One region of the Pseudomonas sp. MDV22-iso1 genome, then DNA from elsewhere that is predicted to be linked to it. Evidence: riboswitches for the same ligand, from Rfam matches in the RefSeq annotation. Region 1 holds a riboswitch; each other region holds the start of a gene.
The links. Region 1 has a riboswitch for cobalamin ahead of cobO (cob(I)yrinic acid a,c-diamide adenosyltransferase). Riboswitches for the same ligand answer to the same signal wherever they lie in the genome.

Region 1 (10,311 bases):
CACAGATGCCGCACCTCTGCGTGGTGCATCGGAACGTTACAACGCGGATGCGTTGCTCGCGGTGCATGCGCGTGAAGAAGGCGGCCAATGGCAGGCCAAGTGGAATTTGTGGATGGGCGATAAAAAAGAAGCGGGCAGCGTACAGGGCGCCGATCAGGCCGCAGTGGCTGACGCCGTGATGCTGGCGGTCAATGAACGCCTCGCGCCGCGATTTGTCGTCAAACCGGGTGCTTCGGGCGAGCAACTGCTGGAAGTACAGGGCATGAATCTGGAGCGATATGCGGCGCTCGGGCGTTTGCTGGAACCCTTCGGCATGCGTCTGCAGAGTGTGGATGGCGACCGGATTCTCTATCGGGTCAAAGGCAGCCCCGAGCAGTTGAAGGCTCAGTTGTCCCTGGCGAAATTGCAGGAACTTCCGGCCGGTGAGGCACCCGCTCCAGTACCACCGGTACAACCTGCCGTCGAGGGTTCCGCCCCTGCAGCAGCGCCCATCCCGGCACCGACACCGCAATTGCGTTTTCGCTGGTAGTTTTTCTTTCCTTTTCCTTATATAGAAGCAAGCAGGAGTGGTACATGGCCGATACGCGGCGTTGGTTCTGGTTGGGTGGGGTTGTCCTGCTCTGCGCGTTTGTCTGGCTCTTGCATCCGATCCTGACGCCATTTCTGGTGGCACTGCTGCTGGCTTATCTGTTCGATCCCCTGGTGGATCGGCTGGAGAAGGCTGGCCTGTCCCGAACCTGGGGCGTGGTGGCGGTGTTCGCGTTGTTCACGTTGATCTTCACCACACTGTTGCTGGTGTTGGTGCCAATGCTCGCCAAGCAATTGTTCCGCTTGTACGAGTTGGCGCCGCAGATGCTCGACTGGCTGCAGCACACGGCATTGCCATGGGCGCAATCGAAGTTTGGCTTGTCCGACGGCTTCTGGAAGTTCGACAAGCTCAAAGCTGCGATCAGTGAACATATGGGCCAGACCACGGACATTGTTGGCGTGGTGTTGAGTCAGGCGACCGCTTCAAGCCTCGCGGTGATCGGCTGGCTGGCGAATCTGGTGTTGATTCCTGTGGTGAGTTTCTACCTGCTGCGGGACTGGGACCTCATGATGGCCAAGATCCGCAGCCTGCTGCCGCGAGATCGTGAAGAGCGCATCGTGACCCTGGCAGGCGAATGCCACGAAGTCCTGGGGGCGTTCGTGCGCGGGCAATTGCTGGTCATGGTGGCGCTGGGCGTTATCTATGCCGCGGGCTTGATGCTGATCGGTCTTGAGTTGGGGCTGTTGATCGGTCTGATTGCCGGCCTCGCGGCCATCGTGCCTTACATGGGGTTTGTCATCGGGATCGGTGCGGCGTTGGTCGCGGGCTTGTTCCAGTTCGGGGGTGACCTGTATCCCATGATCGGTATCGTCGCGGTGTTCATGGTGGGTCAAGCACTGGAAGGTATGGTACTGACACCGTTGCTGGTGGGAGACCGAATCGGCCTGCACCCGGTCGCGGTGATTTTTGCGATTCTGGCGGGGGGTGAACTGTTCGGTTTCACCGGCATTCTACTGGCGTTGCCGGTGGCCGCGGTGATCATGGTGCTTGTGCGCCATATGCATGATTTGTATAAGGATTCGGACATCTACGGCGGCGAAGACGAGCCCCAGCTTTAACGTCCACGGATCGTTCATGACGCCTCGCCCGGTCACATGCCGGGCGGGTGCGCATTCGCTGGGTGGCTGTCGCATTCACCGCCAAAGAAACTGTCACAAAACCAGTGCGTTAACGCAAACCTTTGATTTTGCTTGTGGTCTGTCGCATTGTGCGGCCAGCGTCACGGGTATAAACTTCGCAAACTTTACACAGAGGCCACTAACGGTTCCTTGGAACTGTTCAGTCAGCATGAAACCGATTCAGCTGCCCCTAGGTGTGCGTCTGCGTGATGACGCCACCTTTATCAATTACTACCCAGGCGCCAATGCCGCTGCACTCGGCTATGTCGAGCGGCTCTGCGAAGCCGACGCCGGCTGGACTGAAAGCCTGATCTATCTGTGGGGCAAGGACGGGGTAGGGCGTACGCACCTGTTGCAAGCCGCCTGTTTGCGCTTCGAACAGTTGGGCGAGCCGGCGGTGTATTTGCCGTTGGCAGAGCTGCTGGATCGCGGCATCGAAATCCTCGACAACCTCGAACAATACGAACTGGTCTGCCTGGATGATTTGCAGGCGGTCGCCGGGCGTGCCGATTGGGAAGAGGCGCTGTTCCATCTGTTCAACCGTCTGCGCGACAGCGGCCGGCGCCTGTTGATCGCCGCGTCGACGTCCCCCCGAGAATTGCCGGTGAAGCTGGCGGATCTTAAATCCCGGCTGACGCTGGCCTTGATCTTCCAGATGCGTCCGCTCTCCGATGAAGACAAATTGCGCGCATTGCAGTTGCGTGCTTCCCGTCGCGGCCTGCACCTGACGGATGAAGTCGGGCATTTTATTTTGACCCGCGGTACCCGCAGCATGAGTGCGCTGTTCGAGTTGCTCGAGCGACTCGATCAGGCCTCTCTTCAGGCTCAGCGCAAGCTGACAATTCCGTTTCTAAAAGAAACTCTGGGTTGGTAAAACCACCGTCCTGCAAGGCTTTCGGCGCATTTCAGGCGGCAGAAATTCCGCTTTCCTACGCGTTGCAGGCTGCGAGAGTGTCTAAATGGGGCTTTAGCGCTTAGATGTAAACGCGAAACCGAAAAGTCACATAAAGTTCGATTGAATTTGCAAATGAGGATGATAGCGGGCATAGTCTCGGCTTCTTTACAACTATCAGCCACGGTCGTGCCCATGCTAAATCGCTTCGCACCCCTCGTGCCTCTCGCACTCGTTACCCTGTTGTTCGGTTGCGCTGCTCACTCTCCAGTTTCCGAGCAGACGTCACAGCAGCAGCAACAGCAGCAGCAGCAGCAGTTCAAAAACACTATCACCGCCCAAGCTTCTTCCGTTCAATACCTGGAAGAGATGGCCACCGAAAAAGAACTGGCGACCTTTGCTGATGGCAAGTCGTACCAGCTTCCGGTTCTGGCCGACAGCATCCTCGAACGCGGCATGTCCCTGATCGGTACCCGTTACCGTTTCGGCGGTACCTCTGAAGCCGGTTTCGATTGCAGTGGTTTCATCGGCTACCTGTTTCGTGAAGAGGCCGGCATGAACCTGCCGCGCTCCACTCGCGAAATGATCAACGTTGATGCTCCGCTGGTCTCGCGTAACAATCTCAAGCCAGGTGACCTGCTGTTCTTCGCCACCAATGGTCGTCGCGGTCGCGTCAGCCATGCCGGTATCTACCTGGGCGATGACCAGTTCATCCACTCCAGCAGCCGCCGCAGCGGTGGTGTTCGGGTTGATAGCCTGGGCGACAGCTACTGGAGCAAAACCTTCATTGAAGCCAAGCGCGCACTCGCGATGGCTCCAACTGTGGTCACGGCGCGCAAGTAAGCTCACAGTTTGTAAGGTGAACTTAAAGTCTTACTTGAAGTTTGCCGTATAGCGTCTAGAATCCTGATCTATTATTGATGGCAAACCGCCTGCGTTACGCGCAGGCGGTTTTCTTTTCTGCCTTTCCGGTGGAAATAGCCGCAGCCAGATCAGGATGTTCTGCTTATGACGACGTCGGCCCGCCTCACTCTCTTGCTTTTCGCAGCGTTGCTCAGCGCTTGCGCCAGCCGCACTCCACTGCCAGCCGCGCCGGTTATTCGCGCTCCCATCGTATTTGGTCCTGCCCAACCTTTTTCGCCTGAGGCGGAAGACGTGCTGTTTCGTGCGTTGGGCCTGGTGGGAACGCCTTATCGCTGGGGCGGCAACACGCCGGACTCGGGGTTTGATTGCAGTGGACTGATTGGCTACGTCTACCATGATGTCGCCGGTATTACCCTGCCGCGTACCACCCGCGAGATGATCGGCATGCAGGCCGCCAGCGTGGGCAAGGAAGGTCTGCAAACCGGGGATCTGATCTTTTTCGCCACCAACGGTGGTTCCCAGGTCAGCCATGCCGGGATCTATGTGGGTGAAGGCCGCTTCGTTCATGCGCCAGCCACTGGCGGTACGGTGAAGCTGGACAGCCTGTCCAAGGCTTATTGGCAGAAGGCATACCTGAGCGCCAAGCGAGTCCTGCAGCCGGAACACCTGGCACGCAATCCGTAACAGGCGTCCGTTGCGCCCAAAAAGATTACGTTGAATAAAAAAATCGCAGCTGACTGCAGTATCTGATTGGACGAACCTACGTCCCCGGAAGCTGCCGAAAGCTGCGATTTTTTTTGACCTTATTTAACTGCCGACACCCGCCAAACCTTGTTCCCTACGTCATCTGCCACCAGCAATGAACCCTGCTGATCGATCACCACACCCACTGGCCGGCCCATGGCTTTTTCGTCTTCATTAAGGAAGCCAGTCAGCACATCGATCGGCTGCCCAGTAGGCTTGCCCGCGCTGAACGGCACGAAAATCACTTTGTAACCGCTGTGCGGCTTGCGATTCCATGAGCCGTGCTGGCCAATGAACGCGCCTTCCTTGAACTGGGCTGGCAGTGTGTTGCCTTGCGCAAACGTCAGGCCGAGGGAGGCGGTGTGTGGGCCTACCGCATAATCTGGAGCAATCGCCTTGGCCACCAGATCAGGGTTTTGTGGCTCAACGCGAACGTCTACATGCTGGCCGTAATAGCTGAACGGCCAGCCGTAAAAGGCACCGTCCTTGACCGAGGTGATGTAGTCCGGCACCAGGTCACTGCCGATTTCGTCACGCTCGTTGACCGCGGTCCATAACGCGCCACTATTCGGCTCCCAGGCCATGCCGTTGGGATTGCGCAGGCCGGAAGCGAAAATACGGTGATTGCCTGTCGCGCGATCCACTTCCCAAATGGCCGCGCGACCTTCTTCCTTGTCCATTCCGTTTTCCGCGACGTTGCTGTTGGAGCCAACAGTGACGTAAAGCTTGCTGCCATCCTTGCTGGCGATAACGTTTTTAGTCCAGTGGTGGTTCAGCGTGCCACCCGGCAAATCGACCACTTTGATCGGTTGCGATTTGATCGCCGTGTCGCCGTCTGCATAGTGGAAACGCAACAAGCGGTCGGTGTCGGCGACATACAGGTCATTGCCGACCAGGGTCATGCCAAAGGGCGAATTCAGGTTCTCCAGAAACACGGTGCGGGTTTCAGCGATGCCGTCGTGATCCTTGTCCCGCAACAGCGTGATGCGGTTCGGGCTGGGGACACCAGCCCCCGCGCGTCCCATGACGGTCTTCATGACCCAGCCTTTTATGCCTTTGCCATCATCGGGTTTTGGCGGCGCGTTGGTTTCTGCCACCAGCACGTCACCATTGGGCAGCACGTAGAGCCAGCGTGGGTGATCGAGCCCTTCGGCAAATGCGGCCACCTGCGTGCCGGCCGCGGCTGTCGGTTTGGCACCGTCAGCCCAGCCAACGGCCGGGGCGATGTTCACCGTCGGTATCAGGGTCTTGTTCGGTTCTGGCAACTTCGGTGACGGACCGGTGCCGTCGGAGACTTGCAGGCTGGAGGTCTCACCGCAGGCGACGAGACCTCCGGCGAGCGCGATGACGAGAACGAATTGGAGTTTGCGCATGCTGATCTTCCCTTTGAATGCATTGACCTGATCAGTAGAGAAGCGCAAATGTGCGATGGTTCAACAGGGCACAATCAATCAAACGATCTGCGGCAGTTAATCGCGCAGACAAGTCCCGTCTTTAATTGACGCTCCACCCCCAACCCTCTAACCTTCGCGGCTTGTTTCAGGTGCTCTGTGACGTCGTCGACAGAGTGAAACAGGGAAGCCGGTGAGTGATCGCTTTGTTGCACGAAGCTTCGCGATCCCGGCGCTGCCCCCGCAACGGTAAATGAGTAAAAACTGCGCCTTGTGCCACTGTGTCGATTATCGGCATGGGAAGGCGCGCAGTTCGGCGTCAAGCCGCTCATGAGCCCGGAGACCGGCCTGATCCATCCAGCGGCATCACGGTGGGCGATGCCAGGCTTTTTGCCGTCTATTCTTGTGCCTGCCCGCCGTTATCCAGCCCCAACGGAGAGCTTCCCCATGACTGATACCCCTGATCGCGACGAACGCCACCTGGCGCGCATGTTGCGCAAAAAAGCCGTGATCGACGAACGCATCGCCAACTCCCCGAATGAATGCGGCCTGCTGCTGGTGCTCACCGGCAACGGCAAGGGCAAAAGCAGCTCGGCGTTCGGCATGCTTGCCCGGTCCATGGGGCATGGCATGCAGTGTGGTGTGGTGCAGTTCATCAAGGGGCGTAACAGCACCGGTGAAGAACTGTTCTTCCGCCGCTTTCCGGAGCAGGTGCGTTTTCATGTGATGGGCGAAGGTTTCACCTGGGAAACCCAGGACCGTCAGCGTGACATTGCTGCTGCCGAAGCGGCGTGGGCCGTTTCTCGTGAATTGTTGCGCGATCCGTCGATTGGTCTGGTGGTGCTGGACGAGTTGAACATCGCGCTCAAGCACGGCTATCTAGACCTCGATCAGGTACTTAGCGATTTGCAGGCCCGCCCGCCGATGCAGCACGTGGTGGTAACCGGGCGCGGTGCCAAGCCGGAAATGATTGAACTGGCTGACACCGTCACTGAAATGGGCGTGATCAAGCATGCGTTCCAGGCCGGGATCAAAGCGCAAAAAGGCGTCGAATTGTGAATCAACCCCGTCATTGCCCCGCGGTACTCATCGCCGCGCCGGCGTCCGGTCAGGGCAAGACCACCGTCACCGCTGCACTGGCCCGTTTGCATCGCAATCAGGGGCGCAAGGTCCGGGTGTTCAAGTGCGGCCCGGACTTTCTGGACCCGATGATTCTCGAGCGCGCCAGCGGTGCGCCGGTCTATCAACTGGACATGTGGATGGTTGGCGAGCAGGACAGCCGTCGACTCCTGTGGGAAGCCGCGGGTGAGGCTGACCTGATCCTCATTGAAGGCGTCATGGGGCTGTTCGACGGCACGCCGTCCAGTGCCGATCTGGCGCGGCATTTCGGTGTGCCGGTGCTGGCCGTGATCGACGGCACGGCCATGGCGCAGACCTTTGGTGCGCTGGCCTTGGGGCTGGCGCGCTATCAGCCGGACTTGCCGTTTGCCGGCGTATTGGCCAATCGGGTCGGTACCTTGCGCCATGCGCAATTGCTCGAAGGCAGCCTGACGGAAGGGTTGCGTTGGTACGGCGCATTGTCCCGGGAAACCGGGATCGAATTGCCGAGCCGGCATCTCGGCCTGGTGCAAGCGGGTGAATTGAACGACCTGGATCTGCGCCTCGATGCCGCCGCCGATGCACTGGCCGGCAGTTGCGAAGTCGCGTTGCCCCCGGCCGTGGAATTTGCTGCGCCGGATGTGATCGTCGCCGAGCCTTTGCTGGCGGGCGTGCGGATTGCCGTGGCCCGTGATGAAGCGTTCGCTTTCACCTATGGCGCGAGCCTGGATTTGCTGAGGGCCATGGGTGCCGAATTGCTGTTTTTCTCGCCGATCCGGGACGCCCATTTGCCCGAAGCGGACAGCCTGTATCTGCCAGGCGGTTATCCGGAATTGCACCATGTAGCGCTGTCTCAGAACACCTCGATGATGGATGCGATTCGTGCTCATCATAGCGCTGGTAAACCGCTGCTGGCCGAGTGTGGCGGCATGCTGTACCTGCTCGACTCATTGACCGATGTCGATGGCACGCGCGCGGAGCTGGTCGGCTTGTTGGCGGGAGATGCAGTGATGCAAAAGCGACTGGCGGCGCTGGCGTTGCAAGCGGTCGATTTGCCCGAAGGCTCACTGCGCGGGCATACCTATCACCACTCTTTGACCAGCACCGAGCTGCAACCGATCGCCCGTGGGCTGAGCCCGAACGGTGGGCGCGGGGCCGAAGCGGTTTATCGTGAGGGGCGGATGACGGCTTCTTACGTGCATTTTTATTTTCCGTCGAATCCGTCCGCCATTGCTGCGCTGTTTGCGCCTGACCGTGAAGTAGCCATCGCGGGCAATCCGGCTTCCACGGTTGATCACCTGCTCCTTGTGGAAGCTGGCTTGCCAGCGAACAGGACATGACCGACAACACATTTTCTGAAACCGAACGCGATGCGGTCTACCGAGCCATCGCCGAGCGCCGCGACATGCGCCACTTCAGCGGTGGCACCGTCGAGCCCCAACAGCTGAAACGCTTGCTACAGGCCGCCCACCAGGCGCCCAGTGTCGGCTTGATGCAGCCTTGGCGTTTCATTCGCATCAGCGACCGGGTCATGCGTGGCCAGATTCAATCGCTGGTGGAAGAAGAGCGCATTCGCACCGCCGAAGCCCTGGGCGAGCGCACCGACGAGTTCATGAAGCTCAAAGTCGAAGGCATCAACGACTGTGCCGAAGTGCTGGTTGCCGCCCTGATGGACGATCGTGAGCGGCATATTTTCGGCCGTCGGACCTTGCCGGAAATGGACCTCGCCTCAGTGTCCTGCGCGATCCAGAACCTGTGGCTGGCGTCTCGTGCCGAAGGGCTGGGCATGGGCTGGGTGTCGCTGTTCGAACCCCGGGCCCTGGCGGATTTGCTGGACATGCCCGAAGGCGCCAAACCGGTTGCCGTGTTGTGCCTGGGCCCGGTGAAAGCGTTTTATCCGGCGCCAATGCTGGTGCTCGAAGGTTGGGCGCAGGCGCGTCCGCTGAGCGAATTGCTGTATGAAAATGTGTGGGGAGTGAATCAATGAGTGTGGCGTTGTTGAGTGTCGCCGCCGTGGCGCTGGATGCGCTGGTGGGTGAACCCAAACGCTGGCATCCGCTGGTGGCGTTCGGCCGATTTGCCGACCGCATCGAGCAACGTTTCAACAGTGGTGGACGCGGCTGGCGCAGCCATGGCGTGACCGCCTGGGTAATCGCTGTGCTGCCGCTGACCTTGTTGGCCACGGCGTTTTCCTGGGCGCCTTATGTCGGTTGGATCGTGGAGATTCTCGCGCTTTATTGCGCACTCGGCATGCGCAGTCTCGGCGAGCATGTCGAGCCCGTGGCCAAGGCCCTGCGCAGCGATGATCTGGAAGAAGCGCGCAATCGCGTGGGGTATCTGGTCAGTCGCCAGACCAGCGAACTGGATAAAACCGAAGTCGCTCGCGCCGCGACAGAATCCGTACTGGAAAACGGCAGTGACGCGGTGTTTGCTGCGCTGTTCTGGTTTGCCGTGGCCGGCGCGCCGGGCGTGGTGCTCTACCGTTTGAGCAACACCCTGGACGCCATGTGGGGTTATCGCAACGAACGCTTCGAGCGCTTTGGCTGGGCGGCGGCGAAGATAGACGACGTCCTCAATTACATTCCGGCGCGGCTGGTCGCCCTGACTTACGCCCTGTTGGGGAAAACCCGACTGGCGTTGAAATGCTGGCGCACCCAAGGGCCGACCTGGGACAGTCCCAACGCCGGTCCGGTGATGGCGGCCGGTGCTGGCGCGCTCGGGGTCGAGTTGGGCGGGGCGGCGATCTATCACGGTGAATTGCATCAGCGTCCGCCACTGGGTGAAGGTGAGCCTGCGAGTGCCGACTCCATTGATCGAGGCTGGCAATTGGTCCAGCGCGGGGTATGGTTGTGGCTGTTGATTCTCTGCGTGGGTGCTGAATTTTATGCTTGAACATGGTGGCCGTTTACGCAAGGCGGCGCTCGAGTACGGCATCGCCGAAGCGGATTGGCTCGACCTGTCCAGTGGGCTCGCGCCCTGGCCGTTTCCGGTCCCGGAGATCCCTTTGCGGGCCTGGGCACGCTTGCCCGAAACTGATGATGGTCTCGAACAGGCAGCCTGCGATTATTACGGGGCTACTCAAGTGCTGCCCGTAGCCGGCTCGCAAATGGCGATACAGCTGCTCCCACGTTTACGTCGCTCCGGCAAGGTCGGGGTGCTGTCGCCCTGTTACGCCGAGCATGCCGAAGCGTGGCGCCGCAGCGGCTATATCGTGCGCGAGGTACTTGAACAGGAGGTCGACTTCTATATCGACAATCTGGATGTGCTGGTGGTGGTCAACCCGAATAACCCCACAGGATTGAGTCTGACGCCCAATCGCTTGCTCGACTGGCATGCGCGAATGGCACAGCGAGGGGGCTGGCTGGTGGTGGACGAGGCGTTCATGGACAACACACCTCATCTCAGCCTGGCACCGTACGCCCATCAAGTCGGATTGATCGTATTGCGCTCCTTCGGCAAATTTTTCGGTCTGGCCGGTGTGCGGCTGGGGTTCGTCCTGGCCGAGCGAAAGCTGCTCAAATTACTCGCGGAGCAGGTGGGGCCGTGGGCGGTCAGCGGACCGACCCGGGTGCTCGGTCAGGCGTGCTTACGGGATACCGAAGGTCATGCTCGCCA
Region 2 (10,311 bases), on a different contig from region 1:
TTGAACAACCGGGAAATATCCGCCTGATCCATGGCCGTGCAGCCCGCCGTCGGGGCGGTGGGGGCGCGCCAGATGTGGAAGAAAATGCAGGATCCGGCGCCGGGCGTCGCCGGGGTGTTGTGATCGATGACGATGCCTTTGCGGTACAACACATCCTCATTGCGCATGTGTTCGGAACTGCTCCAGTCCTTTGAAACCGCCGAGCCATCGACCAGTTCGTTGTAGCGACTGGATTGGCTGTCATCCACGCATTCGGTGGCCGGCGTGAGGGCGAGGTAGGGCAGTTTTGTCTGCGCAACCGGATCAAAGCCGAACGCTGTTCCGAGCTTGAAGACGCCGGCAGGCGCTTTCCCGTCGCCTTCGCGTTTGACCGGACCTTCGCCGGGTTCAAAAAGTCCCTTGCCCCAGGCCATTCCGCTTTTGCCGAGCACCACCGCAAAGGCGTCGCCGGACTTTTTGAAGGTGCTGCCGTCGCGCTCATAACGCTGGGCGCTGCCCTGGATGTCCTCCCAGTTTTTCGACGTGACCACTATCAACTGCTGGCTGGCGTCGACCACATCGCGGGTCGCCAGGGGCGTGATGAGGAAATCCATGACCTCTTTTTTGGCGACCTCGCCCGCGTAGGTGAAATGCCACCACTCTTTCGAATACCCGCTAAATCCTTCTTTTTCCATCGCACGGGTCAAGCGCTGCCGATTGGCCTTCGCCGTTGCGTTGATCGTCGGGTTGTCAGGGTGAGCGCGCTCGTCGAAGCAATCGAAACCGGTGCCCATATCGACCCCGCCGTCATGCCAGCGCTGCTCGTAAGGCGCCGTGCAATCGACCGGTGCGGCCACGGGCGTCCATTTGTTGGCAGGCAGCGCCTGCGGCCCGGTCAGGGTCAGGTCCACGGTTGAGCCTTTGGAATGCCCCGACACCCGCGCCACATAGCCCAGGCGCCAGAAATCCTGCTTGTCCACGCGGGGGTAGAACTCGGCCTTGCGCGGATCCCCCGGTTCGGTCGCGAACCGGCCCATGTCCGCCACGGCGCGGCTCGGGCGATAGCAATCGAAAACCTTCAAGCCATAACCCTCGGCGCGCAAAGCCGTCTGCACCCGGGCGAGCGCCTTGGCCGTGTCCACCGTCAGCAGGCACTCGGCGGCGTCATATCCGGCAAGCGGATGACCGGTGAAGTTGTGAGCGCTGGCGTAGCGGACATCCTGCTCGATGCCGGGATCGATCGTGCGCAAATAGACCATGTGATCGGGCCGGTTCTCGGCACCGGCCATGGTCGCGAGGGCGAGGCCCAGCAGTAGCAGCGAGGAAAAATGTGAGGTATTCGGGCGCATGGTCAGGGTGGCTTCCGGTGGATATGATGGGCCGCTTGGCTCAGTGGAGCTTAGCCTTTGCAACGAATTCAAGGAGATATCAATGGACGCATGGACACTGCACTGGCTGGAAGCTTCGGGAAACCTTGACGACTTTCGAACCGAGGTGATTGGCGAATTCGCCGCCGCTTACCAATCCATTTCCCGGCTGATGCCAGCGCCACGGCTGGATATCCTGATCCAGACGCTGCCCGGCGAAACCATCCCGGAAATGGGCCTTGTCGGGCGAGCCGTTCGCAGCACCCTGTTTTCGATGACCCTCGATCCCGACAACCCGAACTTCCTCGCAAGCCTGCGCAACGGCACGCTGCACCGACAAATCATCCATGAGGTTCATCATTGCCTGCGCATGGCCGGCCCCGGCTACGGCTGGACACTGGGTGAAGCCTTGGTCAGCGAAGGGCTGGCGGGCCAGTTTGTCGGTCATGTGCTCGGTAGCGAGCCGGAGCCTTGGGAAAGAGCCGTCACACCGGCCGAGCTCCTGCAAATACCAATAGAGCCGCAGACCCTTGACTCAACGCATTACAACCACAGTGAGTGGTTCTTTGGGTTCGGTGCTCACCCGAGATGGCTGGGCTACACCTTGGGCTATCAGATGGTTGAACAATGGCTGGCATCGACAGGCGACATCGATGTCGCCACCTGGATCAATGTCCCCGCGCGCACCATCATTGACTCAGCCATTGAGGCGCGGCGGGGATCACTGGAAACCTGAGTTTTCAGCAACAGGCTTGCCGCCATCGCGGGCAAACCACGCTCCCACAGGATCCAGGCACAGCACAAAATCCTCAGCCAGCCACAATCCCTGTAGGAGTGAGCCTGATCGCGATGAGGCCAGAACAAACCACCGCATCATCACCTACTGCTGCTGATCCCCAAACACCGGCCGGAAAAAGCTGCGTTCATAACTCAGGATGCACTTTGTCTCTTCGGCGTACTTGAAGGCCGCGATGCACGCCGCGTCCTTCATGGAGTCCTGCCGGTAGCGCTCGTAATCCGCAAGGCTGGGAAAGGTGAACATGGCCATGGCGATGTTGTTGGCGCCCTCGGACGGCAGGAAGTAGCCGTGATGCTGTCCGCCGAATTTCTCCACCAGTGGAATCCACAAGTTTGCGTAGTGTTCGAACGCCTTGATCTGGTAGGGATCAAGCACATACCTCAGATAGCAAGTGACCACGTTTTTTCCTCTTGAATTAGGTGCCCTGGCAGGCACTCATTGCCGCAACGGCTGGCTCTGTATACGTCATCCCTGAAGATGAGTGATCAGGGTGCAATAGATTCACGAATCGCTGCAATGGTCTTCTCCGGCGCTTCTTCCATTAACCAGTGACCGGCGCTCAGCAGGACACGGAACAAGTCGTGAGCCTGCCATGGGTCTTTACCTTGAAAACCTTTTCGCCCCCGCGACACATGCAATCACTGCAACGGTCACGCCCAGCATGCCCAGGCTGACATGTTCATGCAGCAGCGTTGCCGCCAGTGCCAGGCCGAAAAACGGCTGCAATAATTGAAGTTGGCCGACCGCGGCGATGCCGCCCTGTGCCAGCCCGCGATACCAGAAAACGAAGCCGATCAACATGCTGAACAGCGACACGTACGCCAGGCTGAACCACGCGGGCATGGTTACTCCCGAGAAGGAGGTCGGCGCCAGCCACCAGGCCAGTGGTGCCATCACCGGCAGCGACAGCACCAACGCCCAGCAGATCACTTGCCAGCCGCCGAGTGTTCTGGACAACTTCGCTCCTTCGGCATAACCCAGCCCGCAGGCGAGGATCGCCAGCAGCATCAACAGGTCTCCGATCGGCGACGCGGTGAGTCCCTGGGACAACGCGAAGCCCACCACCAGCAGGCTGCCCAGAATCGAAAACAGCCAGAACACCGGACGCGGACGCTCGCCACCGCGCATCACGCCGAACACCGCCGTGGCCAACGGCAGCAGGCCGACAAAGACAATCGAGTGTGCCGACGTTACGTACTGCAACGCCAGCGCCGTCAGCAACGGAAAGCCTAGAACGACGCCCAAGGCCACGATAGCCAAGGGCAACAGTTGCGACCGGGCAGGGCGCTGCTCCTTGAACACCAGCAACAGGCACACCGCCAGAACGGCGGCGATGCTGGCGCGGGCAACCGTCAGGAAGACCGGGTCAAATTCCAGAACGGCGACCCGCGTGGCAGGCAGCGAACCGCTGAAGATCAGCACGCCGATAAATCCGTTGAGCCAGCCGCTCGCGGTCTTTTCCAGGGGAAGGTGTTGCAGGTTCGATGCGCGTTCCATTTCGTCAGTCTCACATTTGCAGAACGCCATCCTAAGGACGAGAATAAAGACAATCAAAAAATTGTCATGGATACATCCCGATGCCCCGATCCCGCTACAAATCACTGGTCGATGCGTTTGCCGCCGATATCCGCGCCGGCCGATTGCTGCCGGGCACACGGCTGCCCACCCACCGTGAACTGGCGAGCCGTGAAGGGCTGGCGCTGGTAACGGCCAGCCGCGTCTATGGCGAGCTGGAGGCCATGGGCCTGGTCAGTGGGGAAACGGGCCGGGGCACGTTCGTCAGGGAGACCTCGTTGCCCCCCAACCTTGGTATCGATCAGCAAGACGTGGCCGCCGGCATGATCGACCTCAACTTCAATTATCCGTCGCTGCCGGGCCAGGGTGATTTGTTGCGCAGTGGCCTGCGCCAACTGGCGGCGGGCGGCGATCTGGAGGCCTTGTTGCGCTATCAGCCACACGCGGGGCGCTTGCACGAGCGCGTGTCGGTGGCGCGGCATTTGGGCGCTCGGGGGCTGACGGTCGGGGCCGAGCAGGTGCTGATGGTCAGCGGGGCCCAGCACGGGTTGGCGGTAACGATGATGGCTTTTCTCAAGCCCGGCGACGTGATTGCCGCAGACGCGCTGACCTATTCCGGTTTCAAAGTGCTGGCCGAAGCACTGCACCTTGAAATCGCACCGATTGCTGCCGCTGAAAGTGGCCCCAATCTCGATGCGCTGGAAAAACTCTGCCGCCGTCGGCGCGTGCGGGCGGTGTACACCATGCCGACGATGCACAACCCCTTGGGCTGGGTAATGAGCGCGGAACAACGCGAACACTTGGTAGCCCTCGCGCGCAAGCATGACCTATTGATTATCGAGGACGCTGCCTATGCTTTTCTGGCCGAAAACCCGCCGCTGCCCGTGGCGGTATTGGCGCCGGAGCGAACCGTTTACGTCTCTGGTTTATCCAAGAGCATCGCCACCGGCTTGCGCGTGGGTTTCGTTGCCGCGCCGATCGAAAAAGTCGCCGCCATCGAACGAACGATCCGGTCGACCACCTGGAACACACCGGGTGTGATGACGGCCATTGCCTGCGCCTGGCTCGACGACGGCACCGTCATGCAGCTGGAGGAGGAAAAGCGCCGGGATGCCCAGGCCAGGCAGATCGTCGCGGCACGAGCGCTGGACGGTTTGCGTTGCGTCACCCATCCGTCGTCGTATTTCCTGTGGCTGCCGCTGTCGGAGGACGCCAGGGCGGATCAGATCACCAAGGCGTTGATGGAAGAAAATATCGCCGTTTCAACCGCCGAACCCTTCGCCACTTCGGTGCACGTACCCCATGCGATTCGCCTGGCACTCGGGTCGGTGGATATCGATACGCTCAAGGCGGCGTTGGCGAGGGTGAAATGGATGGTGGAGGCGTATTCCTGATCACGGGCGTGCGTCGAAGCTGCCGAACCCACCACTGTCCCCTGTAGCAGCTGCCGAGCCTGCGAGGCTGCGTTCGGCTGCGCAGCAGTCGCAATCCGGGAGATACGGTTTACCTGAAAGAATGCGGACCCAGGATTTACGACTGCTTCGCAGCCGAACGCAGCCTCGCAGGCTCGGCAGCTGCTACAGGTTTTGCGGTTGCTGCAGATGCGCAAGATCAGGCAACCGGAGCACTGCGAAACCGCAGAATCCGCGCACCGTCATAAGGATCAATCAGATAGTGCGCCTGCACCCCAAATGTGTCCTGCAGGCGTTGCGGAGTCAGCACTTCAAACGGATGACCCAACGCCACCAGCCGGCCTCGCTCCAGCACCGCCAGGCGATCACAGCCGAGTGCCTGATTGAGATCGTGAAGGGCGATCACCGTCGTCACCGGCAGCGCATGCACCACTTGCAAAATCGCCAGCTGGTGCTGGATGTCCAGGTGATTGGCCGGTTCGTCCAGCAACAGAATCTGCGGGCGCTGGGCCAGGGCGCGGGCGATGTGCACGCGCTGCCGCTCACCCCCCGACAGGCTGCGCCAGGTACGGGTTTTCAAGTGCGTGGCATCGACATCATGCAGCGCTTGCTGGACGATCGCGTCGTCCTCGCGCGACCACGGACGCAACGCCGACAGCCAGGGCGTTCTTCCCAGTGAAACGGCATCGAGCACACTGATCGAATCATCGGTATCCGCCTGCTGCTCAACCACAGCAAGGATCTGCGCGACCGTGCGGCGCGACAAGTCCTTGAGGCGCTGTTCACCCAGCCGGACCTCGCCCCGAGTGGGCACCCGCACACCCGCGAGCAGCTTGAGCAGGGTGGATTTGCCCGAGCCGTTCGGCCCGACGACACCCAGGGTTTCTCCGCGCCGAATGTCCAGTTGGATGTCGTGCAGCAGCTGCGCATCACGGACATCGAAGCCCAGCCCCGTACAGCTCAATACAGACTCACCGGCACTCATCGCGCATTCCTCCGACCGACCAGGATCAGCGCGAACACCGGCGCACCCACCAGGGCGGTAATCACCCCGACCGGGATGACCTGGCCCTTGATCAACGTCCTCGACAGCACGTCAGCGGCAATCAGGAACAGCGCACCTCCGAGCGCGCTGTAAGGCAGCAAGCGCGCATGTCGAGTCCCCAGCAGCAGGCGCACGGCATGGGGAATCACCAGCCCGACGAACCCGATGGAGCCGACAATCGACACCATCACCGCCGTCACCAGCGCCGCGCACCCCACCAGCAAAAACTGCACCCGGCGTACCGCAATGCCGAGCGACGCAGCGGAGTCGACACCAAACGTGAAGGCGTCGAGCGCTCGCCGGTGCCACAGGCACACCGCGAGACCGAGCAACGCCACGGGCACCGACAACCACACCGATGGCCAGCGCACGCCACTCAGATTGCCCAGCAGCCAGAACATGATGCCGCGCGCCTGTTCGGAACTGGCCGACTTGGTGATCAGAAACGCCGTGAGCGCATTGAACAATTGCGAGCCGGCGATTCCCGCCAGAATGATCTGCCCGGTGCCACTGGACGATCCGCTGACACGCGCCAGCAGAATCACCAGGGCAAAGGCCGCAACCGCGCCGGCGAATGCCCCGGCGGACAACGAAACCGCGCCAGCCCCCACACCCAGCAACGCCACCAGCACGGCACCTGTGGACGCGCCGGCGGAGATGCCGAGCAGGTAAGGATCAGCCAACGGATTGCGCAACAACGACTGCAGGATCACCCCGCAAGTCGCCAGCCCGGCGCCACAGGCAGCGGCCACCAGGGCGCGGGTCAGGCGGTAGTTCCAGACGATGCCTTCGTCGATGGGATCAAGCACATGCCCGGCCGCCCACAGCTTGTTGGCCAACACCTGGAACACCACGCCCGGCTCGATCGGCGTTTCACCAATGGCCACGCCAGCGATCACTGCCAGCAGCAGTGTCACGAACGCCAGCAGCGTGCGAATCAACGTCCTGGTCATTGCGGCAGGTCGTAGCCATTGATGGCGGTCGCCAGTGTTTCAAGGCCATCGAACATTCTGACGCTGGCCTGCATCGCCATGGCGTCGAGGATAATGATCCGGTTGTTTTTCACCGCGTCCATGTTGCGCGTCACCGGGTCACTGCGCAGGAATTGCAGTTTCTTTTCATGATCGTCAGCAGGGAATCGTCGGCGGTCCATACGTGCAATCACCAGGAACGTCGGGTTGGCCTTGGCGATGGTTTCCCAGCCCACAGTCGGCCATTCCTCGTTGGACTCAACGACGTTGCGCACGCCCAAGGTGTTGAGCATGAAATCCGGGATGCCCTTGTGGCCGGCGACGTACGGGTCGATGTCGAGGCTGGCGCTGGAGAACCAGAACAGCGCGCTGGTGTGCTTCAGGTCCTTGTTCTGCACCGTGGCCATCGACTTCGCCAGGCTGGCCTTGAGTTCGGCGTTCAACTGCTCGCCGCGGCCCTGAACATCAAAGATCTGCGCCAATTGGCTGATGCTTTTGTAGATGCTGTCGATGCGAAACGCCTCCAGCCGCGTGCCATCGGCGCCGACCAGGTTGTCTTTGGCTTCGCAATCGGAGGGCATCAGGTAGGTCGCAATATTCAGCTCATGAAACTGCTCGCGAGTGCCCACTGCGCCTTGCGGACCGACCATCCATTCCAGCTCCACCGCCACCAGTTCAGGACGTTTGCCGATCACCGCTTCGAAACTCGGCTCGTTGTCGGCCAGGCGTTCGATCTTGTGGTTCTCGGCTTTGTACGTGGCCAGGACATCGTTGAACCACAGCGATGTGCCGACCAACTTGTCGCTCAAACCCATGGCATAGAGCATTTCAGTGCCGGCCTGGCCAATGGTCACGGCCCGGACAGGCGCGTGCTGGAACGTCAGCGTGCTGCCGCAGTTTTCGACGGTGAGGGGGTACTGAGTCGGGGTCGCCTGGGCGAGGGCACAAAAACCCAGGCCCGAGAGGAGGGTGGCGAAGCGGGGCAGCAGCATGGGGCGATCTCCATTTGAACCGTACAGGGAAGCCGAGGTATACGGTCTGGAAACACATCATCGAACGCTGCTGCAAAGGCAGTGCAAGGCCGATCACCGAAGTGACGCACGCGGCAAGGATGTCCTTCCCGGACACCCCGCCGGTTAGTGATTTGCTTGGCCGGCAGGTCTCCTGACTGATGCGTCATCGCCTGGCCCCGGCCTTCCCGGGGATGATCCCAGTGGCGTTCGTGGAGCAGGCTCAGCATCTACAGTTGCGGGGGCAGTTCCGTTTGATGCTGTGTGAGCATCACGGATTCCCTATTAATCCCATGTGGAAACCGGCGGCGGCATGGTAGTCGATCAGACCGTCCGAGGGGAACCTGTCTAACCCCGATGCACCCAGATCCACTGTAGGAGCAAAGCGTGCTCGCGATGGCGTCCTGACAACCAAGCCACATCCCCCAGATGCTCCCGGATTAACTGTAGGAGTTAGCCTGCTCGCGATGGCGACCTGTCAGGCAGCAAGTTTCTCCCATATGTACACCGATCAAACTGTGTGTGGCCTGCCCGGCGATGGCGCCCTCATAGCCGGTCGATATTTGCTGATGTACCCGATCAAACTGTGGGAGCTGGCTTGCCAGCGATGGCGGCCTGATCGGCGGTGAGATTGTTGCTGGTGTACATATCCATTTCTGCGGTTACGGCGGCTATTGGTTTCGCCCTTACGGCGAGTCACTTGGAAAAGCGCCAAGTAACCAAACGCTCTTGCCCCTTTCGTCCGGTGCCTCGCCTGGGCTCGGCATACCCTCGCTCCGGTCCTGCTCCGTGGGCCCGCCGCCATCGGCCATCCATGGCCGGGGGCGGCTAACCCGGCATCCTTGCCGGGTTGCCCACTGCGCAGAACCTGCGCTCGGCCTTACGAGGGGGCAAGAAGATCAAAAGCAAATCAAAAGCAGATCAAGTGCAGATCAAGTGCAGATCAAAAGCCGACCGAACTGCGTTTTTTCCAGGTATTGGGTGCGTTCGCCGTAGGCCTCAATCACTCACCTTGATCGCCTCAACATCCCCCAAAGCGCTGTAATGCTTACGCAGCTTGCGCAGTTCCCGACTGCCCATTTTGTCCAATGACAACGTCGCGTTCTGTGCCTCCTGAGTGGCTCGAATCAACTCGTCGATTTTCAGATGCAAGATATCGTTGTCGCGGTTTTGGGTGTTCTGGATGAGGAAGACCATCAGGAACGTGATGATCGTGGTGGAGGTGTTGATGATCAGTTGCCACGTGTCGTTGTAGTGGAAATAGGGACCTGTGAGCGCCCATACGATGATCAGGACAATGGCGGTGAGGAAGGTTTTTGAGCTGCCGGCTCGATTGGAGAGTGCCTGGCAGAATTGTGCGAATTTCATGAATGCCTACTCTTGCGATGGTCAGTGATAGACCGCAGTGATTCTTTGAAATTCTTTTTACTTCTCCTTTGTCCGTGAGCGTTTTCCTCCCGTGTATCCGAGGGCTCACGTCGCTCATCATTTTGTTGGAACTCCTTTCAACGTCGCTCCGTCATCTGAACTGAGGGGGGCTGCGAGCGCTCGTGGCGTACCCGATAACGCTTTTTTTGAACAGCGAGGGACGTCATGAATAGTTCAGACAGCAGGACTGACGGTCAGACCGATCGTCAGGACTCCGGAAGACCGGAAGCCGATTTTCAACATTTGAAGGAGGGCGTTACCGAGGCCCTGGGTGATGCGCGCCAGCAAGCGGATGCGCAGTTCGGGCAGTACCGTGATACAGCGGCAGACCAGATCGAGGCACTGGCCCAGGGGGCTAAATCTTTCGTCTCCGAGATTGAAAGCAAGGACACGCTCGGCATGTCCGATTACCTGGCCGACATGGCCGAGTCCATGAGCGGGCTGGCCGGTAATCTGCGTGGCAAAAGTGCCGAACAGCTGCTGCACGATGCAGCCAATCTGGCGCGCAGCAACCCCACGCTGTTCATTGCCGGCAGTGTTGCCCTGGGCTTCGGCCTGTCGCGATTCCTGAAAGCGGGCACGTCTGCGGCCTATACCACCACCCGCGACAGTGACCCCGCCATGGGCAGCTCCAATCCTCCTTCCGGTGGTTTCGGGGCGCAGCGACCGTATGAAACGTCTGTCCCGCCACGCACCGATTCGGGTGCTGGTTTGGCCACCGGCATCACGCCAGCCTCGCCAAATGAGCAAGACCACCCTTCGGACTTCGCGACGCCTGCCAGACC
Region 3 (10,311 bases), on a different contig from region 1:
ATGCACGTGCTGGTGCTGTCCGCCGGTGGTTTCGTCGCGCAACGTTATGGCGTGAATCCTTATGTGATGTTTGCCGTGTGCGTGCTGGCCATCGGCGTGGGTTCATGGGCCAGTTACGAATGGGTGGAAAAACGCAGCTATCGGTGGCTTAAAGCCCGAGTTGATGACTCGACAGCCACAGAGACGGCCCCGACGCTTTCCCGACAAAAATACTAGGACTTTGTGCGGCGCGTTGATTGGCGTAAACTGCGCCCAAGCCTGCGAGGAGTTTCCATGACCGCTATTACCATCACCGACGCCGCACACGATTACCTGGCCGATCTGCTGTCCAAGCAGAACACCCCGGGTATCGGCATCCGCGTCTTTATCACCCAGCCTGGCACCCAGTACGCCGAAACCTGCATTGCTTACTGCAAGCCGGGCGAAGAAAAGCCTGAAGACACCGCTCTGGGGCTGAAAAGCTTCACGGCCTACATCGATTCGTTCAGCGAAGCCTTCCTGGATGATGCGGTTGTCGATTACGCCACCGACCGTATGGGCGGCCAGCTGACCATCAAGGCGCCAAACGCCAAAGTACCAATGGTCAACGCCGACAGTCCGATCAACGAGCGGATCAACTATTACCTGCAGACCGAGATCAACCCGGGGCTTGCCAGCCACGGCGGTCAGGTCAGCCTGATAGACGTGGTTGACGACGGTATCGCCGTTCTCAAGTTCGGCGGCGGCTGCCAGGGCTGTGGCCAGGCGGACGTCACCCTGCGTGAAGGTATCGAGCGCACCTTGCTCGAGCGCGTTCCCGAGCTCAAGGGTGTGCGGGACGTTACCGACCACACGCAGAAAGAAAACGCCTACTACTAAGGCGTTCGCTGCGAAATGAAAAAACGGCACCCGTGAGTGCCGTTTTTTTATGGGTAAAGCTAAAAGATCGCAGCCTTCGGCAGCTCCTACAGGGGAATGAGCTCTCCTGTAGGAGCTGCCGAAGGCTGCGATGTTTTGATCTTAGGGGCGATACAAATGTGCATGCCCCGCACGGTATAGCGATGACTCGCTGAACTGATCACTCCCCAGCACCCGACCCACCAGAATCAATGCCGTACGCCTGAACCCCTTCGCCTCAACCTTCCCGGCAATGTCCTCAATCGTCCCCACCACCCAATCCTGATCCGGCCATGTCGCGCGATGGATCACCGCGATCGGGCAGTCGGCGCCGTAATGGGGAAGCAATTCGGCGAGGATTTTTTCAAGGTGATTGACCCCCAAATGGATCGCCATGGTCGCCTTGTGCTGCGCCAGGCTGGCGAGTTCTTCGCCAGCGGGCATCACGGTCTTGTCGGCATAACGGGTCAGAATCACGCTTTGGGAGATATCCGGCAGCGTCAGTTCGGCTCCCAATAGCGCTGCGCAAGCCGCGGTTGCGGTCACGCCGGGAATGATTTCAAACGGGATGTCGAGCTCACGCAAGTAGCGGATCTGTTCGCCAATCGCGCCGTACAGGCTCGGATCACCGGAATGCACCCGCGCCACATCCTTGCCTTCGCTGTGGGCGGTTTTGATCAATTCAATGATCTGTTCCAGATGCAGTTCGGCGCTGTTCACCACCGTTTCGGCGTGATGCCCCTCCAAGACTGCAGCGGGCACCAGAGATCCTGCATAGATGATTACCGGGCAGCTGCGAATCAGCCGCTGGCCTTTGACGGTGATCAGTTCCGGGTCGCCGGGGCCTGCGCCAATGAAGAAGACGGTCATCGTCGTATCCTGTGAAAAAAGGGGCGAGGCACACCTTCAGATGAAGATTGCTCATGATCGGGGTGGGGATTATCGAAGATTTTAAGCGGCACACGCCAATGCGAGGGTCGCCTGAGCGTATTTTTGTCGCGAAATCAGCAGCTTTGCCGGTGCGTCAGCCAGCTGTTCGGCGAGGGCCAGGGCGGCGCTTTCGGCGATGCCATAGCAACCCGTGCGCTCAAAGGCGATGTCTGAATGATGACTGAGCTGCCCGTGATAACCCGCCAACTGCTCACTGCTGAAGTACACGATCGGTAGCTCCAGCTGTTCGGCGAGTGCGATCAGGCCCGGTTCATCACGTTTCAGGTCGATGCTGGCAAGTGCCTTGATCTGGTGAAATTCAATCTGATGAGCCTGCAGAGCCTGATCGAGCAGCGCCCGCAACGTGCTGACAGGGCAGCCGCGTTGGCAGCCCAGGCCGACCACGAGTGTCTGCGCTGTGCTGGCATGGGTCATGCGCGGTATTGGCCTTCACCTTTGCGGCGGAACAACCAGGCGCTGATCAGGCCCAGGGCCAGCCAGAACGCGACGTTGGTCAACTGCGAAGCGATTTTGAATTGAGCTTCCAGCGCTTCCGGGGCGAGCATCGAGTGCACTTCCGGTTGCGGCGCGCCGATCACGTGGGGAACGGCCAGGATCGCCACGCCCAGGACTTTCATCAGCCAGTGACGGCTGAACACGATCAATGCGATACCGACGGCGGTAGAGGCGGCGGTGCCGATCCACCAGATCTGGCGTTGCGCCAGGTCGGCAGCGGCAGTGCCGGGCAATTCAGGCGGCAGGCCCAGGGTTGGCGCGAGCACGAACGTGGCGTAACCGGCCAGTCCCCACAGCAAGCCTTGCGCGGTGCTATTGGGCGCACGCAGAGTGTAGAGGCCAGCGAGCATCAAGGCGAAACCAACCGCTACAACCAGGTTGCCACCGGTGGTGGACAGCACGCGCTGCCAGCCGTCTTGCGGCTCCCAGGCTTCGGCATCGTGGGCATGAGCGGCCATGGCGGTGCCGGTATGCTCATGGATTTCTACCGCGGCAGGCTCTGATTTTTCGTAGGTCTCGGCCTGCATAATCAGCGGAGCTACCCAGAAGCTCTGCAGCAGGGTCAGCAGCAGGGCGGCCAGCAGCCCGGTGAACCCTGCGGTTTGCGCAATACGCTTGATCATGTCGGCAGGTCTCAATGGCACGGGAATGCGGAGCTGTGACGGGTATCGTGGGCGGCGTTGTGCACCGCTTCGATGTGGGAGAACCCGGCAAAGTACACAAGGCATGCGCCCAGGATCGACGCACACAAGGCGGCGGTCAGGCGTTGGGTCAGGGTCGTGGTGGTGCTGGCGGTGTTGCTGCCGGTGGTGCTGATGGTCGACATGGCGCTTCCCTCTGGTCTGTCAGCGGGTGAATAGAGCGCATGGAAGATCCCTGCGAATCGGGCACGCAGAGATGCAACAGCGCCCGCCCACCGCGGGTTTGTTATTCAGTGAAGGTGAAAATCACTGTGTGTTGCGGGCCGGTCTCCGGGCTCACGAGGGGCTGGGGCTTCGCCTCAACCTGCAAGAATCACCTTCCCATGCCGAACTGCTGGCACAGTGGATTCGATTCCTCACTCGCTTACCGTTGCGGGGGCAGCACCGGACTGACATGGCCTTGAGTAAAGCACATGATTCACCGGTTTCCCGTTTCACCCTGTGAAGGGCACCCGTAACAAGGCGTGTAGGAGAGCATGGGCGGGGGTTTGGCGTCAATTGGCAAGGGTTCTCAACTCGGTATCGAATGTCTGGGGTTTACTTGTGGTGAGGGGATTCAGCGAAACGTCGCACCGCCCCGTTGGGTCGCGAAGCGGCCCCTTCAGAAACCTTAAAAAGAGCAGGACTGCTGCGCAGCCCAACGGGGATAAATCCCCTCGCCACAGGGGCCGTGTTGCCTCACGAACATTGACCGGCCCCAAGACCATGCGTAGCCTTGCGCTTTCGAGGTTCTTCGGTATTTACCGAAGCTAAGAAGGGAACGCGGTTCAAGCCGCGGCTGCCCCCGCAACTGTGAACGGTGATGTTCGCTGCCACGCCACTGCAAACCCTGTCCAACGGGTTCGCGGGAAGGCGCAGCGAATGCCAGGCGAAACCGCCAGGCACGCCGTCAGCCAGGAGACCTGCCTCGAAACAGATTCTCACTACAACCGGGCGGGGTGATCCGGTGGCGAACTCTTCCGCGCGCGCACCTGTCGCAGCGATTGTCGTCCCGCATGCCCGCCACCTTGCCAAAGGGCATCCGATGAAAACACTGGCCAAACTCCCCGTCACCATCGTTACCGGCTTCCTCGGCTCGGGCAAGACCACCTTGCTGCGGCACATGCTCGACAACGCTCAGGGCCGGCGCATCGCCGTCATCGTCAACGAGTTTGGCGAGCTGGGCATCGACGGTGAAATTCTCAAGCAGTGCGCCATCGGCTGCACCGAAGAAGAAGCCAACGGCCGCGTCTATGAACTGGCCAACGGTTGCCTGTGCTGCACCGTCCAGGAAGAATTTTTCCCGGTCATGCGCGAATTGGTTGCCCGTCGTGGTGACCTCGACCACATCCTTATTGAAACCTCCGGGCTGGCACTGCCCAAGCCATTGGTGCAAGCCTTCCAGTGGCCGGAAATCCGCAGCGCCTGCACCGTTGACGCGGTGATTACCGTGGTCGACAGCCCGGCCGTGGCGGCTGGCACCTTTGCCGCTTTCCCGGACCAGGTCGATGCCCAGCGCAAACTCGACCCGAACCTGGATCACGAGTCGCCGCTGCACGAATTGTTCGCCGACCAGTTGGCCAGCGCCGACCTGGTGATCCTCAACAAGGCAGACCTGATCAGCCCTGAAGACCTGGCCCGTGTGCGCCTCGAAGTCGCCGAAGAACTGCCGCCCGCAGTCAAGGTCATCGAAGCCAGCAGCGGCCGCGTTCCGCTGGATGTGCTGATCGGCCTCGGCGCCGGTTCCGAAGAACACATCGACAGCCGCCACAGCCACCACGATCACCACCATGAAGGTGAAGACGACCACGATCACGACGCATTCGACTCTATTTCCATTGAACTGCCGCAAGCCGACGAAAGCCTGCTGATGGACGCGTTGACCCAACTGGTGGTCAAGCACGGCATTTTGCGAGTCAAAGGTTTCGCGGCGATTCCGAACAAGCCGATGCGGCTGCTGATTCAGGGCGTGGGCACGCGTTTCGACAAGCACTTCGACCGTCAGTGGGGCGTTGACGAAGCGCGCACCACGCGTCTGGTGTTGATCGGCCAGGCGTTGGACGCTGCTCAACTTGAAGCGCAGTTGCGCGCTGCGCTCAGCGTTTAACCCATGCACCTGCTCAGGACTCAGCCCGGCGGATTCGTCTCGGATGACAACATTGCCGACCTTGGACAAACCCCCGCCGAGCTGGTGATCCTGTGCAGCGGTGACTCCAGCCTGGCGTTGCTCGCCGAAGCGGCGCAGCAGCTGCCCGACGATTACCCGAGCGTACGCCTGGCCAACCCGATGCAGGTGCAGAATCACGCTTCGGTCGACCTGTATGTCGACGAAGTGCTGCGCCATGCCAAGGTGATCCTGATCTCGCTGCACGGCGGCATCGGCTACTGGCGTTATGGCGTCGAGCGGCTGGTGCAGTTGTCCGAGCAAGGGGTGCAGCTGATCCTGGTGCCCGGCGATGATCGCCCCGACCCGGAACTCAGCGACCTGAGCACAGTGGCTGCCGGCGACCGTGACCGGCTCTGGCAGTTTTTGCGCCAGGGTGGCCTGAGCAACGCGCTGGACTTTTTCCGCTGCCTGGCCAATCGCTGGCTGGGGCGCGATTACGCCTGGTCCGAGCCGCAAACCCTGCCGCGCACGGCCATCTACCACCCTCATAAAAGCCCCGCCGATCTGAAGGACTGGCAAGCCGATTGGCAAGCCGATCAGCCGGTCGCCGCCGTGCTGTTTTACCGCTCGCATTTACAGGCGGCGAACACCGCGTTTATCGATGTGTTCTGCCAGCGCTTGCAGGCAGCGGGGTTAAACCCGTTGCCGATTGCGCTGGCCAGTTTGAAAGAGCCCGGCTGCCTGGCGGCGGTCGAGGATTGGCTGGATGAGGTCGACGCCGGGGTGATTCTCAACACCACCGGTTTCGCCCAGTCCAGCCCTGAAGCACCGCATTTGCGACCGTTTCGTCGCAATATTCCGGTCATTCAGGCGATCTGTGCTCAAGACAACGAGCCGGGTTGGCGTGCCAGTGAACAGGGACTCGGCCCTAGGGATCTGGCGATGCACATTGCGCTGCCGGAACTCGACGGGCGAATCATCAGCCGGCCGATCAGCTTCAAGGACCTGGCCTGGCGCAGCGAACGCAGTCAATCGGACGTGGTGTGCTACCGGGCGCAACCCGAACGCATGGATTTCGTCGCCGAACTGGCGCGGCGCTGGATCGATCTGGCGCGGGTGCCGAACGGCGAAAAACGCATCGCGCTGATTCTGGCCAACTACCCGACCCGGGACGGACGCATCGGCAACGGCGTCGGTCTTGATACACCGGCCGCTGCACTGAACATCCTGCGCGCGTTGCACACAGAAGGTTATCCGTTGCCTGCCGAACTGCCGGACAGCGGCACTGCGCTGATCCAGCAACTGCTTGGCGGCGTCAGCAACGACCTTGACACGATCGACCAGCGTCCGTGCCAGCAAAGCCTGGGGCTGGATGATTATTGGCTGATGTTCAACGCATTGCCCGAGGCCAACCGAGAAGCTGTCCTGGAACGTTGGGGGGCGCCGCAAAACGACCCGATGTTCCGCAGCGGCCGAATGATGATCGCCGGCCTGCGTTTCGGCCTGACGTTCGTCGGTATTCAACCGGCGCGGGGCTATCAGGTTGATCCCAGCGCGGTCTATCACGACCCCGACCTGGTGCCGCCGCACGGTTACCTGGCGTTCTATTTCTGGTTGCGCAACACCTATGGCGCTCATGGGGTTATTCACGTCGGCAAGCATGGCAACCTCGAATGGCTGCCGGGCAAGGGCGTCGGGCTGTCGGAAAACTGCTGGCCGGACGCACTGCTCGGGCCGCTGCCGAACATCTATCCGTTCATTGTCAACGACCCGGGCGAGGGGGCTCAGGCCAAGCGGCGCACTCAAGCGGTGATCATCGATCATTTGATGCCGCCGCTGACCCGCGCCGAAACCTACGGGCCGCTGCGCAACCTCGAATTGCTCGCCGACGAGTATTACGAAGCGCAGTTGCTGGACCCACGCCGGGCGCGGGAGCTGCAGCGCGACATCCTGCAACTGGTGCGCGATACCCACATCGACCGTGAGCTGCAACTGGACGAAAAGCTCAACAGCGATGCCGATGCGGCGATCTGGTTGCCGCGGCTGGACACGTATTTGTGCGACTTGAAGGAATCGCAGATCCGCGACGGCCTGCACATCTTCGGCGAGTCGCCGACCGGGCGGTTGCGCATCGACACCTTGCTTGCATTGCTGCGCATACCCCGGGCTGATGGACGAGGTGCGCAATCGAGTCTGTTGCGGGCGCTGGCCAAGGCGTTTGGCTTGGGTTTCGATCCATTGGATTGTGTGCTCGCCGAGCCGTGGATCGGTCCGCGTCCGCCTGAGCTGCAAGCCCTCACCGAGGAAGTCTGGCGCACGGCAGGCGATACCCGCGAACGTCTGGAACTGTTCGCCGCAGATCTGATCTCGCAGACTCTGAATGCCGAAGGCGACGCTGAACTCTGCGGGAGCGAGCTTTTGTGGCGAGGGGATTTATCCCCGTTGGGTCGCGAAGCGGCCCCAGAAAATGGGACTGCTGCGCAGTCCAACGGGGCGGTGCGACGTTTCGCTAAATCCCCTCGCCACAAAAGCGCGTTCCCACAGACTCCCGGCTGGGCTGAAGTAAACGCAATCCTCGATACTCTGCGCGAAGTGGTCGCGCCCCGACTGGATGCCTGCGGCCCCGCAGAAATGCGCGGTTTGCTCGACGCCTTGAGCGGCCGCTTCGTCCCGGCAGGCCCCAGCGGCGCGCCAAGTCGAGGTCGTCTGGACGTACTGCCGACCGGGCGCAATTTCTATTCGGTGGATGTGCGCAACCTGCCGACCACCACCGCGTGGCGTATAGGTTTCCAGTCGGCAAACCTGATTCTCGAGCGTCACCTGCAAGACCACGGCGACCATTTGCGTCAGCTTGGCCTGTCGGTCTGGGGCACCGCGACCATGCGTACCGGGGGCGATGACATCGCGCAGGCGATGGCATTGATGGGGGTACGGCCGGTGTGGGCCACGGGCAGTCAGCGGGTCGACGACTTCGAGATTCTACCGCTCAGCCTGCTGGACCGTCCGCGCGTGGACGTGACCTTGCGGGTCTCGGGCTTCTTCCGCGACGCCTTCGCCAACCTGATTCGCCTGTTCGACGCCGCCGTGCAAGCAGTGGCCGCGCTGGACGAACCGGACGACCTTAATCCGCTGGCGGCCAAGGTGCGCGCCGAGCGCGAAGCGTTGCTGCAATCGGGGCTGGACGAAGAGGCTGCTCGACGTCAGGCCGGCTGGCGCATCTTTGGTGCCAAACCCGGTGCTTATGGCGCGGGCGTGCAGGGCGCCATCGACGGTCGCTTGTGGCAAAGCCGCGAGGACCTGGCCGAGGTTTATCTGAATTGGGGCGGCTACGCTTACGGTGGCTCCGACGAGGGCACTGTCGCCCGAGACCAATTCGCCCAGCGCTTGAGCCAGGTGCAGGCAGTGCTGCAGAACCAGGACAACCGCGAGCACGACCTGCTCGATTCCAACGACTATTACCAATTCCAGGGTGGCATGCTGGCGGCCGTCGAGAGCCTCAGCGGTGAATCGGCCGCCAGCTACCACGGCGATCACAGCCAGCCGGACTTGCCGAAGATTCGAACGCTCAAAGAGGAACTGAACCGGGTGATTCGCTCGCGGGCGGCTAATCCGAAGTGGATCGACGGCGTGAAGCGCCATGGCTACAAAGGCGCGTTTGAACTGGCTGCGACGGTGGACAACCTGTTCGCCTTCGACGCCACCACGCAGCTGATCGATGACCATCAGTATGCGTTGCTGGCCGACGCCTATCTGCTCGACCCGAGCACCCGGGATTTTGTTCGTGAGCATAATCCTCATGCGCTACGGGATATGACCGAGCGGATGCTGGAGGCGCAGCAGCGGGGGATGTGGAAGGAACCGGGGGAGTATCGCGAAGCGCTCGAGAGTTTGTTGCTGGATATAGAAGAAGACAGTTAGAACACTAAGGCCCCTGTGGGAGCGGGCTTGCCCGCGAAGGCGTCCTTCGAGTCAATATCAATGCTGAATTTGATGGCCCCATCGCGGGCAAGTCCGCTCCCACAGGAACCGACGCACCTGTGAGATATATTGATCAATGCCCGACCATCACCGAGTAATGAAAATGACCGACACCCCCCATTTCCCGCTCTCCGCCGTGGTCGGCGCTGACGATCTCAAACTCGCGCTCTGCCTTACTGCCATTGACCCGAAAATCGGCGGCGTGCTTATCGAAGGCCCTCGGGGCATGGCCAAATCGACCCTGGCCCGTGGCCTGGCGGACTTGCTGGCCAGCGGTCAATTCGTCACCTTGCCCCTCGGAGCGACCGAAGAACGTCTGGTCGGCACCCTCGACCTCGATGCAGCCCTGAGCGAGGGTCGCGCGCAGTTTTCCCCCGGTGTATTGGCCAAGGCTGACGGGGGCGTGCTCTACGTCGATGAGGTCAACTTGTTGCCTGATCACCTCGTTGACCTGCTGCTCGACGTCGCGGCCAGTGGCACCAACCTGATCGAGCGCGACGGCATTTCCCATCGGCATTCGGCGAAGTTCGTACTGATCGGCACCATGAACCCGGAAGAGGGTGAATTGCGCCCGCAACTGCTTGACCGCTTCGGCCTGAACGTCGCCCTCAGTGGCCACACAGTGCCGACCGAGCGCGGCCAGATCATCCGTCGGCGCCTCGATTTTGATAGCGACCCACAACATTTCTGCGCGCAATGGGAGAGCCAGCAGCAGTCCCTGCGCGAACAGTGCGAGCGGGCGCGCAGCGCGTTGGCTGGTATTCCACTCGACGATCAGGCGCTGGCACAGATTACCCAGCGCTGCTTCGCTGCCGGCGTCGATGGCCTGCGCGCAGACCTGGTCTGGTTGCGCGCTGCGCGTGCCCATGCAGCCTGGCGCGGATTGAAGGCCATTGCCGAGGAGGATATCGACGCCGTCGCCGAGTTCGCCTTGCGCCATCGTCGTCGTGAGCACACCCCACCGGCCCCGCAACATGGCCAGCCACCCTCCGGCGAGAACACGCAGCCGAGCGAAGGCCAGGGTCAATGGGGTGAAATGCCTGCTCAGGCGCTGCCGGTCGGCGCCCGACGTGAAGTGCCGAGCTGGCCAAAAAAGCCTTAGGCATTCGCCCTCGATCGGACGTGGGGGCGAATGCCAGACCCCGTGCCGGACGGCTCGATAAGGGCAAGCAGGGCAAACGTCATGCGGCACGCAGTGGTTCGATCAATTGGCCCGGCACGTTA

Region 2: linked by a shared signal. The riboswitch ahead of AC3ZVB_RS14220 (ABC transporter substrate-binding protein) and the one ahead of cobO (cob(I)yrinic acid a,c-diamide adenosyltransferase) in region 1 are both predicted to bind cobalamin.
Region 3: linked by a shared signal. The riboswitch ahead of cobW (cobalamin biosynthesis protein CobW) and the one ahead of cobO (cob(I)yrinic acid a,c-diamide adenosyltransferase) in region 1 are both predicted to bind cobalamin.

The regions. Positions count from the first base shown of each region.
Region 1 is NZ_JBYVMF010000001.1:332,144-342,454, forward strand. Features, by position in the region: gene AC3ZVB_RS01530 (DUF2066 domain-containing protein) at 1-529, shown strand, start outside; gene AC3ZVB_RS01535 (AI-2E family transporter) at 574-1,647, shown strand; gene hda (DnaA regulatory inactivator Hda) at 1,877-2,581, shown strand; gene AC3ZVB_RS01545 (C40 family peptidase) at 2,795-3,442, shown strand; gene AC3ZVB_RS01550 (C40 family peptidase) at 3,608-4,147, shown strand; gene AC3ZVB_RS01555 (PQQ-dependent sugar dehydrogenase) at 4,267-5,580, opposite strand; cobalamin riboswitch at 5,732-5,964, shown strand; gene cobO (cob(I)yrinic acid a,c-diamide adenosyltransferase) at 6,046-6,657, shown strand; gene AC3ZVB_RS01565 (cobyrinic acid a,c-diamide synthase CobB) at 6,654-8,036, shown strand; gene bluB (5,6-dimethylbenzimidazole synthase) at 8,033-8,683, shown strand; gene cbiB (adenosylcobinamide-phosphate synthase CbiB) at 8,680-9,588, shown strand; gene cobD (threonine-phosphate decarboxylase CobD) at 9,581-10,311, shown strand, end outside.
Region 2 is NZ_JBYVMF010000011.1:1,902-12,212, forward strand. Features, by position in the region: gene AC3ZVB_RS14185 (M15 family metallopeptidase) at 1-1,328, opposite strand, end outside; gene AC3ZVB_RS14190 (DUF2268 domain-containing putative Zn-dependent protease) at 1,411-2,082, shown strand; gene AC3ZVB_RS14195 (NIPSNAP family protein) at 2,227-2,544, opposite strand; gene AC3ZVB_RS14200 (DMT family transporter) at 2,746-3,642, opposite strand; gene AC3ZVB_RS14205 (aminotransferase-like domain-containing protein) at 3,723-5,054, shown strand; gene AC3ZVB_RS14210 (ABC transporter ATP-binding protein) at 5,272-6,057, opposite strand; gene AC3ZVB_RS14215 (FecCD family ABC transporter permease) at 6,054-7,070, opposite strand; gene AC3ZVB_RS14220 (ABC transporter substrate-binding protein) at 7,067-8,080, opposite strand; cobalamin riboswitch at 8,226-8,420, opposite strand; gene AC3ZVB_RS14225 (low affinity iron permease family protein) at 9,098-9,466, opposite strand; gene AC3ZVB_RS14230 (hypothetical protein) at 9,692-10,311, shown strand, end outside.
Region 3 is NZ_JBYVMF010000007.1:153,835-164,145, reverse strand. Features, by position in the region: gene AC3ZVB_RS11075 (acyltransferase family protein) at 1-216, shown strand, start outside; gene nfuA (Fe-S biogenesis protein NfuA) at 274-858, shown strand; gene cobM (precorrin-4 C(11)-methyltransferase) at 1,000-1,746, opposite strand; gene AC3ZVB_RS11060 (cobalamin biosynthesis protein) at 1,828-2,241, opposite strand; gene AC3ZVB_RS11055 (CbtA family protein) at 2,238-2,945, opposite strand; gene AC3ZVB_RS11050 (CbtB domain-containing protein) at 2,957-3,148, opposite strand; cobalamin riboswitch at 3,268-3,494, opposite strand; cobalamin riboswitch at 3,733-3,947, shown strand; gene cobW (cobalamin biosynthesis protein CobW) at 4,048-5,109, shown strand; gene cobN (cobaltochelatase subunit CobN) at 5,113-9,027, shown strand; gene AC3ZVB_RS11035 (magnesium chelatase ATPase subunit I) at 9,191-10,189, shown strand; gene AC3ZVB_RS11030 (vWA domain-containing protein) at 10,210-10,311, shown strand, end outside.